4 regions of the Oceanispirochaeta sp. M1 genome follow, and region 1 is predicted to be linked to each of the others. Evidence: riboswitches for the same ligand, from Rfam matches in the RefSeq annotation. Region 1 holds a riboswitch; each other region holds the start of a gene.
The links. Region 1 has a riboswitch for cobalamin ahead of DV872_RS11995 (hypothetical protein). Riboswitches for the same ligand answer to the same signal wherever they lie in the genome.
Positions count from the first base shown of each region.

Region 2: linked by a shared signal. The riboswitch ahead of DV872_RS09785 (ABC transporter substrate-binding protein) and the one ahead of DV872_RS11995 (hypothetical protein) in region 1 are both predicted to bind cobalamin.
Region 3: linked by a shared signal. The riboswitch ahead of DV872_RS03015 (sirohydrochlorin cobaltochelatase) and the one ahead of DV872_RS11995 (hypothetical protein) in region 1 are both predicted to bind cobalamin.
Region 4: linked by a shared signal. The riboswitch ahead of DV872_RS18285 (corrinoid protein) and the one ahead of DV872_RS11995 (hypothetical protein) in region 1 are both predicted to bind cobalamin.

Region 1 is NZ_QQPQ01000014.1:95,436-98,538, forward strand. It holds gene DV872_RS11985 (TonB-dependent siderophore receptor) at 1-531, opposite strand, end outside; gene DV872_RS11990 (hypothetical protein) at 574-1,515, opposite strand; gene DV872_RS11995 (hypothetical protein) at 1,516-2,010, opposite strand; cobalamin riboswitch at 2,124-2,316, opposite strand; gene DV872_RS12000 (NUDIX hydrolase) at 2,457-3,008, shown strand; gene DV872_RS12005 (DUF1007 family protein) at 3,076-3,103, shown strand, end outside.
Region 2 is NZ_QQPQ01000011.1:102,927-106,029, reverse strand. It holds gene DV872_RS09790 (DUF1576 domain-containing protein) at 1-755, opposite strand, end outside; cobalamin riboswitch at 933-1,117, shown strand; gene DV872_RS09785 (ABC transporter substrate-binding protein) at 1,165-2,091, shown strand; gene DV872_RS09780 (iron ABC transporter permease) at 2,088-3,103, shown strand, end outside.
Region 3 is NZ_QQPQ01000003.1:184,247-187,349, forward strand. It holds gene DV872_RS03010 (ABC transporter substrate-binding protein) at 1-704, opposite strand, end outside; gene DV872_RS03015 (sirohydrochlorin cobaltochelatase) at 792-1,670, opposite strand; cobalamin riboswitch at 1,773-1,975, opposite strand; gene DV872_RS03020 (cob(I)yrinic acid a,c-diamide adenosyltransferase) at 2,147-2,680, shown strand; gene DV872_RS03025 (cobyrinate a,c-diamide synthase) at 2,670-3,103, shown strand, end outside.
Region 4 is NZ_QQPQ01000029.1:5,121-8,223, forward strand. It holds gene DV872_RS18280 (aldose epimerase family protein) at 1-523, opposite strand, end outside; gene DV872_RS18285 (corrinoid protein) at 662-1,297, opposite strand; cobalamin riboswitch at 1,407-1,589, opposite strand; gene DV872_RS18290 (PocR ligand-binding domain-containing protein) at 1,682-2,995, opposite strand; gene DV872_RS18295 (ASKHA domain-containing protein) at 3,015-3,103, opposite strand, start outside.

The DNA.
Region 1 (3,103 bases):
GCCTCTCAGGGAACCACTCCGGCTTAAGGGACCAAAGACCCGTCCGCCTCCTCTCCAGGTCTGAAAGGCTCCTGCAGAGAGGAACAGCTCAGCTTCCGGGACATAGGCCGGTTCGTCTTTCGTCACAATGTTGATTACACCAGCCATGGCCCCCTCGCCATAGACCGCAGAGTTACCACCTCTGATAACTTCTATTTTTTCAATATTGGTCAGAGAATAAGAATTGAGGTTTACGGGATCTCCCTTTCCGTTGTTCTGGGGAATCCCGTTAACAAGAATCAGAACCTGTTTCCCATTTGAACCTCTGATACTTACAGCCGCAGGTTCAAGTGTCGTACCGGATCGGGTTATGGTGACTCCGGGAGAAAGATTTATGGCCTCAGCTACAGTTCTGGCACCACGGCGTTCCCATAATTCTCTTTCAATACTTGTTTTCTGCCCGGCTTCATTATCGGTTTCTGTTTTCTCTTCTTCTATTACGATTATGTCTTCGGAGAAGAGCGCAGTAGTATGAGTATGTATGAGGATCAATATAATAAATATATTTTTTAATCTGCCATTGAGTATCACCTGTCAGCTACCTCCGGCAGGGGCTGTGTTGATTCCCATGGCTGCCATTAAATTAGCTCCCAGGCTCCAGTCCTTGGCATAGTCCTGGCCATCGAGGATGTTCTCATCATCTATGATTTTGAGATATCTCATCTCTCCCTCAGAAGGCCATGAGACAGTGGAATCTGTTGTGAGTACAAAGTCTGAGAGATCAAAACGGACACCGCCCAAATTTTCATCATCTGATGAGAAATATCTGCTGATTTTTTTGCCGTTAATCTCTACCCACTTCTCAACTCCATCCACCATAGTCAATTCTTCTGCCTGAATGTCTTTTCTAAAATTGGCCCAGGAAGGTTCATTGCCATGGAGTCCTGATACATTTCTGTAAACATAGTTCTCATTACTTGTGTCCGGGTGAGGATTTATATCATAAGTTTCAAAAGCCGGTTTATACCAGGTTGTTCCATCTTCTGAAACTTCCACAAAGGCAAGCTCGCAGCAGAGACCATCGGCTGTACTGCCCCAGGCAAATGTTTTGGTAAAGGTTATAAAATCATCACCCGAGCCATCTTTGATGACATAGCCGGGATCGAATTGCCATATCCCCCATCCGTTTATTCCCAGGGGACAGCTGCTTCCATCTCCGCTGGTGTTTGAACCTGATCCTTCAGGAGGACCAAGGGCATCCTGTGTGAATTGTACTAATGGGCGTCCTTCGCTGTCAGTATATTCTCCGTTTTGCCGGGAGGAACCTACGACTCCGGGTGACCATTCAATAAACGCTGTCAGGTAAACATTGTCAGGATATGATGGATCTTCAGACAGGACTTCCTGCCATGATTTTAAATCTTCGTCATTTGTTTCCGGAGTGTAGGGTGAGGTAGGTCCGTCATTTGAACCGCAGCTGAGTATGGATAAAAACAGCCCTGCTGCCAGGACTGCTCTATAAAAGAATCTTATCACTTAGAGCTGAGTTGCTGTTGAGAAATATCCAAAGAAGCCGGCAGCTCCTGTGGCACCGCTCATTGCCTCATTATAAGTATCAAAGTATGTATTTGCCGGGTAGTCGGAACCTTCAGCGAATTCCATTGTACTTGTCTCTCCGCTTTCAAGATTCTGCCAGCGGACTACCATGAATTTATCTTTTGCTTCAGGGGTGTAAATTGAAGGGGTGGTACACTTAACTACAATAAAACCGTAGCTGCCTTCACCGCTCTCTGATGCATTCCAGTCATCGTTATCAATAACAACAATATCATAAGAGAAAAATACAGAGTCATCGAAACTTGTGTTTGTGAACTTTGTAGCTGTAACAGTTAGTGTACTGCCGTAACCTATGTCCCAATTACCGATAATTGCCAGGGGTTCATCAACCAGATCATTACCACAAGACATGAAGCCTGCAACAACAAAGAGAACCATAAAGAGAAGAGCCAGTTTACCAAGATTTTTTTTCATTTTTCCTTCCTTAGCGGCCGGAAAAAAAGACAGGAATAGCATAAAGATCAAAGTTCTATTATTAAAACAATTTGTCCTGGAGCATATATCCCGGCTTATTCCACGAAGCCTGAAATAAAATATTATGCAGTACCAGAGTTTCCTGACTCGGGGCCTGCTGTACTGCCCTTCCCGGTGTTAACCAGTGGTTTTGCAGTCAGCGTTGCTCCCTTACAGTGGCGGGTCCGTGAAGGCTTTTCACCTTACTTCCTCTGAAATATTGCTTGTTTAATTAAAGACTTGATCAGTAATATCATATATAAAAAATCGGACAATCTTTTGTATAATTTTATTTAAGACAACCCTGGAAGGCATAATCCTGATTACAAATAAAGGTTTACGCCATATGGTTCAATTGATTATTGCCTTGAGTTTGATAAATAGCCTGTTTGTATTAAAATCTCATTATGATTGAACTGCAAAATAATGCCTCCATTGATTCTCTACTGAATAAATACAGCGCCGATTTTCCAGAAGAGCTGGCTTCTGTAAATTTGTTCAGGGCTTTCCTGGCTGAGGGTGATTCCCTTACAAGAGCTCAGGAAATTGGACACTTCACAGCATCCGCCTGGATCATTAATCATAATAGGGATATGGCTCTCCTGACCCATCATGCCAAGTTGGACCTATGGCTGCAGCTTGGCGGTCATATTGAAGAGGGTGAGACTGTTTTTACTGCCGCTATCAGGGAAGCCTCTGAAGAGTCGGGTCTGAAATCTGTCAGACTTCTTTCTTCTGATTTATATGATATTGATGCACATCTGATTCCTGAGCGTAAGGGTCTCGAGGAGCATTTTCATTTTGATCTCCGCTTTCTGATAGAGGCGGATTCTGATGAAGCTCTGCAGATAAGCTCTGAGTCCAAAGATCTGAAGTGGATGATAATTGAAGATATCAGGACCTTGAATGACGGCCCTTCTGTTATGAGGATGGTAAAAAAATGTCCGGAAGTTTTTTGAAGCGAATATAAATAGGAACCCCTTGTCTATGAGTCAGCCTTTGGTGTATGTATCTAACATGCACCAAATGAAAAGTCTTCTATTGTTCATCTTTT
Region 2 (3,103 bases), on a different contig from region 1:
TCCACAAAGTCAGAAGGAAGTCTACCGGACAGTTTCTGAATTAGGACAAAGCTCTTGAAGGCTTTTTTCCCGGAGAAGAAAATACCTGATCCTATGAGCATAAGAGAGAGGATCGGTATTATCAGCTGCAGAAGCAGGATATTTTCACTGTGCCAGGCAAGGGCCTTTTCGAAGGGAAGTCCTGCAGCCTTTAAGAAAGATGCTGCAAAGAGTGCGAGGAATCCACAGGTCAGCCCCATATTGTAAAGACTGTATCCCTGATGCATATGCAGCATGGCCACAGCCAGTGCGGGAAGAATAAATCCAGCGGCTGTTCCACTGAGTACTCCCAGAATAAGCCCCTGCCAGAGAGGCAGCCCGGTTTCCAGAAACACAACAGAAACCAGTGGACCCAGGGCCGTCCCGAAAAGGGCGATGATCAAGTAATCCCGCAGTCCTTTTCCCACAAGACGGGCGGAGAGATAGACTCCCAGTATGATGGGGAGAATATTCAGGGGTGTCTTACCAAAGAGTCCGAAACCCATGATGGTGAATACCGCTGCAAATGTGGGGCCTGAAAAACTGACTCCCGTTATGTAGATGAGAATCATGGCCACCAGGCCGACGGCAGCAGAATTGAGGAGAGTCCCCCCTATCCCGACAACCGCAAAGAAATCATTTATCAGCCGCCCGGGGTGGAGCTGAATTGTCCAGAACCCTTTGATTGCTCCGCTGCCGTCTACGGCGAAGGCCGTGATTATAAACAGCAGAATCATAATTATCAGAAAATTCGATATTATATTAGTTTTACTGAATCCCAAGAGGGTGTTCTCCTTTTAAATGCAGACTCATTTTATATTCTATTAGCTTCCTCTCTGCTGTCAATGCTTTTCGACTCCTGATCATCAGTAAAAAAGTCACAAAAATCCACTGATTTCCCCATAGTAAAATGGATGGTTAAATAGTATAATTTCACCCAACATTCCGGACTCAAGGGAAGAGAGGTGAGAATCCTCCACGGTCCCGCCGCTGTAAACAGGGAGAAATCTGCCAGATAAAGGTCACTGGGAAACCGGGAAGGCCGGCCGATTTTGATGATTTGTGAGTCAGAAAACCTGAAAAGGAATGAATAAATCCAATGCATCGGGCTGTCGCAGGCCTGATGATGTAACGAGGAGATTACATATGGGTCGAAAAATCAATTCCATAGTTTCTATTCTTTTTATTTTCCTATTGTCCCTATTCACAGTACCCCTGTTTGCCTCAGGCAGTCAGGAACAAGGGGCTCCCGCCGATGAGTCTGCCCGGACATTCAGTTTTACAGATTCCAGAGGAATTACCATTGAGCTTGAATCAAGGCCTCTGCGTATAATTTCTCTAGGTCCTAATATCACAGAAACAATCTATGCCCTCGGCAGAGAGCAGCTCCTTGTGGGACGTACTGATTTCTGTGACTACCCGGCTGAAGTATCTATGATCAGCTCAGTAGGCGGTCTTCAGGACCCCAGTCTCGAGACAATAGTGTCCCTTAATCCCGATCTTGTTATCGGTTCCACCCATGTTGACCCTGAAGTTCTTAAAAAACTTGAATCCTACTCAATTCCCAGTGCCTTGATTTATGGAGAAGAGAGTTTTGAGGGGATGGAAGAGGTCATCAGCGGCTGCGCACAGCTCCTGGATGCAGAAACTGAAGGTAAAGCACTCTTGGATGATATCCATAACAGAAGAGCCGCACTGGAAGCTTCAGTCGCCGCAATGGATAAAAACCCCAGCTGTTATTATGCCCTGGGCTTCGGAGACGGTGGAGACTGGACTTCCGGTGGGAATACCTTTATCAGCGAACTTTTGAGTATGTCCGGCGGCTCCAATATTGCGGAGGATCAGGAGGGTTGGTCTTATTCCAAGGAACTCCTTGTTGCCAAACAACCGCAGCTTATTCTTGTAAACAGGGGAATGAAAGATGAATTTCTCACCCTTCCCGTCTATAAAGATCTTGCAGCGGCTCAAAACGGCCGTGTTTTTGAAATTGATGAAAATATTCTGGTACGACAGGGACCGAGACAGATAGATGCTCTTGAACAGATCCATAGAATCATGGATCTCATCCCTTGATCAATCCTGAGAAAAGTGCGTCCCGGATTCCCGGGATAACATTATTTTTTCTGCTTATCACTCTTCTTATACTTGCGTCATCCATCGGTGCCGTATCCCTCCCCTTTTCCGGTCTGATCAGATATCTGTTCAGCGGCGGAAAAAGTGGACTGAATGAGGGGCAGGAGATAATCCTGATGCAAATTCGGGTTCCCCGTGTCTTAATGGCAGCCCTTGCAGGGGCGGGACTATCCCTCTCGGGACTTGTCTTTCAGGCAATCTTCAGAAATCCCATGGCAGAACCCTATCTGCTGGGTGTAGCATCGGGAGCCTCACTGGGTGCGTCTCTTTATATGATGATAGGTCTTCCAGCATTTTTCATATCATCCCTGGGACTTACGGCTGCGGCCTTTCTGGGCAGTCTTTTATCCGTATTTCTTATCCTTTCCCTGGCCTCACGGAACGGGAACAATATCAGCTCCCTCCTGCTGGCAGGTGTGGCCTTCAGTTCCATAGCCCAGGCGGGAGTCTCAATTATGATGATGCTGAACAGGGAAAAAGTTGAACGTATTGTTTTCTGGACCCTGGGAAGTTTTTCATCTGCACATATGACAAAGGTGATACTCCTGCTGATAGTCCTGATTCCATCATCCCTGTTTATTATCTTCAGACACGGAGAACTGGATCTTTTGAGTCTTGGTCATGAGGAAGCCCACTCTCTGGGGATCAATCCTGAACGGGTGTCACTGCAGCTTCTGCTTGTAAGCTGCCTGATAACAGCAGTAATAGTCTCCAATTGTGGAATTATCGGTTTTGCAGGACTTCTTGTCCCTCATTTTATGAGGCTGATCTCCGGTCCCGGACACAGGAATCTCACATTTCTTTCCATAATGGGAGGGGCCATTCTGATGATCCTTTCCGACCTTCTGGCAAGAACAATCATAGCGCCCGCAGAAATTCCTGTAGGTGTAGTTACGGCTCTGACAGGGGGCCCTTTTTTCCTCTATCTTCTACGCCGTAACTCAGGGAAGGT
Region 3 (3,103 bases), on a different contig from region 1:
GGTTCATCGGCAGCGATATTGATTCCACCTGCGGCTGCCAGGGGGATATGATTCCCACTCCTGGCAGAGACCGATGAGTAAGGTTTTCTATTCTCATAAAAGACCCTTACTCCGCTGTTTTGAGCTGCCTGTGCCCGGGCTACAATATCTGTTATTTTCTTTTCTCTTGTTATCATGTCATCAACCATGCGCTTTGCCTGTACAGAACTTCCTGTCAGCGCTCCTACATTCAGAATCGTATGTTCAAATGCCCTGGGGTCACTTGTTTTAAAGATTGCAACAGGAATACCCAGAGAACGGAATTTATTAAAAGCGGTTTCAGGCATCATGTTATCTGCCAGAATCAGATCCGGATGTTTTTCAAGAATCAATTCAATATTAGGACGAGAAGAATTTTCAGCAACAACATAGATATCTTTCAGATAAGAGGGAAATGTTGAGTTACTGTCTCTTCCAACAATTGAATCTCCCTTGCCCAGGGCGGCAAGAAGTACAGAAAGACCCGAATTGGTACAGATGATCCTGTCTGTACCGGCGGGTAGGGGAACCTGATTACCCATGGAGTCTTCGATATATACAGTCTCAGGAATCTCTTTCTCTACTTCTATATCATTTACAGTATCTTTTACTCCCATTGCAGCCGCAGGAAAAATTATGATCATGCTGAGGCATATTAGAATCAATTGTTTTAGTACTTTGGTCATTTTCTTTCCTCCGGATCAGCAATAAAGCTGATTAAGCATCCACCGATTTATCGGGAGATGCTGCACTTCTCTAGGGTATAAAAGAAATCAGAACTGGCTGAGTATTCTTTTGGTGTTACCAATATAGATTTCCTGAATTGCAGGATTACTGGCCATACCGTCTGCGGCACTGGCTTCCATTCCGAGTATGGTTTTCCATGAATCTTCTTCATCACCCATAACATCATTGGTAATATGGTCCCCGTAGGTCAGCATCAAAGGTATGAATTTCACTTTCTTTGCTCCGCTGGCTTCAACCTGCAGAATAAGTTCATCACCGAAAAGGGGAGATCCTTCAACTGTTGCCACGCGTACATGATCATAGTTCTGAGACAGGTAATCATCCATCTGAATCAGCTCGGAATTGAACTCGGGATGATGATCATTTCCATGTGCAGAAAGGATGGTGAACGTATCGGAATCTCCGAATTCACCGGAAAGAGCGCTTGCGGTGTTCTGTATGTCTTCGGGATTGAAGAACAGTGAGTGTCCGTATTTCACATTCAGACCTTCAGTTCTTGTGTTAATAACTTCTCTATATTCAGCTCCTACCATAACCATAACGGTCTGAACTGCCACATCCCTGATATTGTTCTCTCTGAACATATCCATGGCTTCATCCATGGTGTAAAAACTTGCTTCCCGTGCAAAAATAGTGGTTTGACCGGCTTTTCTAAGTTTTTTGACAATAAATGAGGCGGTAAAGGCCCAGTAGATGTCATTGTCAGGGAACGCTTGTCTGTAAGCTGTATCCAGATCTTCAAGGTTGTTCTGCCCGGATTCATAGCTGCTGCCGAAGGCGGCAAGAAGAATCGCAGGCTTGTCCTGAGACTTTGCTGAATCTGATTTGACTCCGGCGGTGCCGGCACAGGAAACAATTGACAACAAAACTGCTGCCGCCAAAAGTGTGTTAAGTGATTTTTTCATTCTAAGCTCCTGAAAATTAAATTAGGAACTTCGAAGTCGGGGGTAGGGGAATGGATCAGATTCCGTACTACTCTTTCCTCGAAGAGCCGATACGACGAAACTAATTGTTTCATCCTCCAATGCAGGTCTCCTGACTTACAGGTCAATGTTTTTTGCCTTCCCGGATAAATATTTCTTTACCCAGTGACTTTCAAATAAAAACACACCCCTGATTACAGTGACGGGATCGCTCCGGATTCTAACCGGATTCCCATTTAAGCCAAGTTCCTTGCGGAACATACAGCACATCAGATTTGAACCAATCTTACAGCAGCTGCTGATAAACGATCAATAGATAATTTTTCACAATTTTTGTAATTTCTAATGATTATTTGATTTATTATTGACAATTTCGGACGCAAGTCTTCAGTATAGAGCCCTGATAACAAAGAAATTTTATCTACTGAACACATCAGGATTTTATAGGAGAGCGGGGAATGGAAGCTTATGTACAGGTCTATACGGGAGACGGTAAGGGTAAGACTACCGCATCTCTCGGCCTCACTCTCAGGGCACTGGGTGCGGGATATTCAGTGTTTTTCGGCCAATTCCTCAAAAACGGTGATTACAGTGAAATAAAAATGCTCAGGAAGATGAAGACTGTTCTGGAAGAGGGACAGATTCTTGAACTTGAACAGTATGGAGAACCCCGCTTTATCAAGCAGAAGCCGAGACAGGAAGATATTGAATCTGCTTTGAAGGGCTGGGAATCTATAAAAAAAGCACTTCATTCAGGCATATATGATCTTGTCATTGCAGAAGAGATAAATGTTGCACTCCATCTTGGAATGATCCCTCTCGAAGAAGTCCTTGAAGAGATAAAAAATAAAGAGTGTTCTGTCGAGTTTGTTCTCACAGGACGCTATGCTCATGATGATATCTGTGAAGCCGCAGATCTGGTAAGTGAGATACAGGAAGTCAAACATTATTATCAGGCCGGTGTGACCGCAAGAGTCGGAATTGAAAAATAAAACTGACTCTCCCCCGGCTACGATGAAGGGATTCATGGTCGCCGGCACTCACAGCGGCTGCGGTAAAAGTACTGTTGCCATGGGGCTGAACCGTCTGCTCAGCAGGCAGGGTTACAGGCTTCAGCCATGGAAGTGCGGACCAGATTATATCGACCCCGGATTTCACAGTATTGCAGCCGGACGAAATTGTCGAAACCTTGATACCAGGTTAATGAATATCAATGTGATTAAAGAGCTTTTTTCATATCATGGAGGATCTTCAGATTTCTCTTTGGTGGAAGGAGTTATGGGGTATTATGATGGTGACTCCGGACGCTTTATTGAAGGCAGCTCCTACCATCTTTCCAAGGTCCTTGGACTGCCTGTTTTTCTGGTTCTGGATGTACGTGCCATGGCACAGAGCGCAGGGGCTCTGGCAGCAGG
Region 4 (3,103 bases), on a different contig from region 1:
GGGTCGCCTTGTCTGTGACAGCCTTATAGTCGAAAATAAGCTCACCCATTGAGCTCAGGGTATAGGTCATGGTGGTACTCAGGTTTCCAGGGAATCCCTCTTCCCCATCGGGGCTGAAGGAGTTCAGGATCAGTCCTATGGCCCCTTTTCTTTCAAAGGGGGTTACATTCCAGTTCTTCCTATCGAATGTATCTGTCATACCACCGTGAAGGCAGTTGGTTCCATTATTTTGTTTTAGTGTGTATTCAGAACCATCTAGAGAAAACTTTCCATTGGCAATTCTGTTACCAACGCGGCCGATGGCGGCACCGAAGTAATTGCGGGTGTTTACATATTCGTCCAGAGTCTCGAATCCCAGGTTGATTTCTTCAACTTTTCCGTTCCTGTCGGGGCAGCGGATTGAAGTGATGATTCCACCGAAGCTTGTGACCCTTACTGTGAGGTCGTTTTCACCTGTCAGTGTATATATATCGGCTGTGCTGCCGTCAGGTAGTGTTCCGAATACTTCTTTAGTGACTTTCATATGGTTCTCCTTACACTATCAGAACTCTATTAGCGTCCTGATGTTTAATTCTCTGAGACCTAAGGGCCTTATAATAAAAAAAACTCCGGATGATTCCGGAGTTTTATTGTAATCAAAATATATCTTTAAGCCAACAGATTATTGTGTACAGATCTCAAAGGCTTTTTCAGCAGCAGTTGCCGCATCAGGTGTATAGATATCGGCACCGATTGAATCACAGAAAGACTGTGTTACAGGTGCACCACCGATCATGATAGTGATATCATCTCTGATACCTGCATCTACAGCAGCCTTAACAACATTTTCCATCTGAGTCATAGTTGTTGTCAGAAGAGCGGAAAGGGCAATGATATTTGCTCCTTCTGCCTTTGCTGTTTCAACATACTTTTCGGGGGATACATCTGTTCCCAGGTCAATTACTTCCAGACCCTTTCCTTCGAGCATTATTTTAACAAGATTTTTACCGATGTCGTGAAGGTCTCCCTTAACGGTTCCCAGAACGGCTTTTCCAGCAGCTTTTGATCCACCGGCTTCCAGTTCGGGCTTGAGAATTACCAGTCCTGCATTCATTGCTCTTGCTGCAATAAGTACTTCAGGTACGAAAACCTGATTGTTTTTGAATTTAACACCTACGATATTCATGGCAGACAGAAGGGCGTCATCGAGGACTGTCTGTGCAGCAATTCCTGCTTCCAGTGCTTCCTTACAAAGTTCCGCTACTTCTTTTGCCTTACCTTTCTGCATCAAATCAGAAATCTGTTCTAGATTAACCATTGTTTCTCCTTGGTAGAGCCCTGTTTCAGACTCTATATTAAGTAAATTGTTTGAGACATTCGACTTAATCCACGAAGTGCGAAATGCGGCATACGGCTGAGCGGTGACGCCCTGTAGACCGGTTCATAAGAAGTATCCTGACTTGCAGTTCAATCTCCCCTGAGCCTTCCCGGTCAGCAATCTGCTGCCAGTGGCATGATTCAGGTTTGTCCCTGCTCACAGTGACGGGATCGTGGAGGATTTTCACCTCACTTCCTTCCCTCTGAACGAGCTTCAGTATGCTATGACCTGAGCCAGCCGTATTGGAGAAAATTAGCTATTTTTGGTAAAAAATAGGAATAATAGATAAAAAATAATCCATATAAAAATACTAGTAATTGTTTGTCAGCTGTGGATTTCCTGGGTCTCAAGATCAATCTTTCCGCGCTTTTCACGGTATTTACCCGGAGAGAGTCCGGCCATCTTCTTAAATACCTTTGTAAAATAGCTCTGATCTTCATAACCCACCATACCGGCGATTTCTACAAGAGAAAATTTACTGTTCATTAGGAGATTTTTGCTCTTGTTGATACGAACCTGATTCAGATAGTTATTGAAGTTGCACTTCATCTCTTCTTTGAAGATTTTACTGAAGTAGGCTGGGCTCAGGTAGACAGCGGATGCAACTTCATCCAGAGTCACCTTTTCGGCATAATTTTTATTAATGTACTGAATAGTCTGATAGATGGCATCCGCATGTTTAACATCCCGCAGGTCGAAGACCAGGTCGGAGAAGCGGACAATAACACGGGCCAGCCAGCCGGCAAGGCCTTCTACAGAGTTGTAATTATTTATTTCACTCAGGTACTGGTAGTTCATACCGAATATCTGTTCTGCATCCGCACCGCCTTCCACAGCGGCTCTGGACAGGAGTACCAGAAGTTCAAGAACCCTGGCTTTCACTACATCGAATTTTCCACCTGAGGAGAAGAAAACGGCACCGAGTATTTCGTTAAGAACTGATCTGGCTTCTTTGGAGTCTCCTGTCTGAATCAGATGCAGAAGCTCCCGTTCCTTCTCAATGGGGTATTGTGCGAATTCGGTATCCTTGGTCTCCATCTCCTTAATGTACTGAATGTACTCAGAGATCTGGGCCTGCTGATCCATATTCTCTTTCTTGGAAGTGAGCTGAGAATGGTCTCCTTCAATAAGATGAGAAGCAGTAATAAGGAGCATTTCTGACAGGGCCTTTGCCTGCTCTGTGCTCAGTTTGGGTATTTCACGGACTTTCTCTTTAAGATTTGCCTTGCGGACAGACTCTGGATCAAACTTCTGGTTCAGTTCTTCTATAAGTTCCTCTGAATCAATAATAAGAGCAGGGCCTGCGATTAGAGCACCGGTCATTATTCCCTCTTCCATAAGGGGAGAGGCCCAGTGAAGCATATTGATAGGGCAGAAATAGATATAACTGCCGCCGAAACGTTCCGCCTGATAGCCGCCGTAAAGATGGGCCTGACGGCAGTCCGCTTTATTATTGCAGATCTCATTGAGAGAGTTGCAGAAGGGGCATATTGCTTCTTTGGCGCCCTCCATACTCATACGGTAGCCTTTGCTGTTTATTACAAAACACTCAATGCCTGTTGCCTTTTTATAGACATCGGCAATTGCCAGAGCTTTTTCATAGAATGGAGATATATAATTTATAGCTTTGCCGTTCATATCAGAATAGTATAGACCATTAATCAAATTCGGGAAAATACATGCTCATCATATATTCTTCCTGAAATCCCTGATTGGACGATAATTCTATATACTCGCAATGTCTGC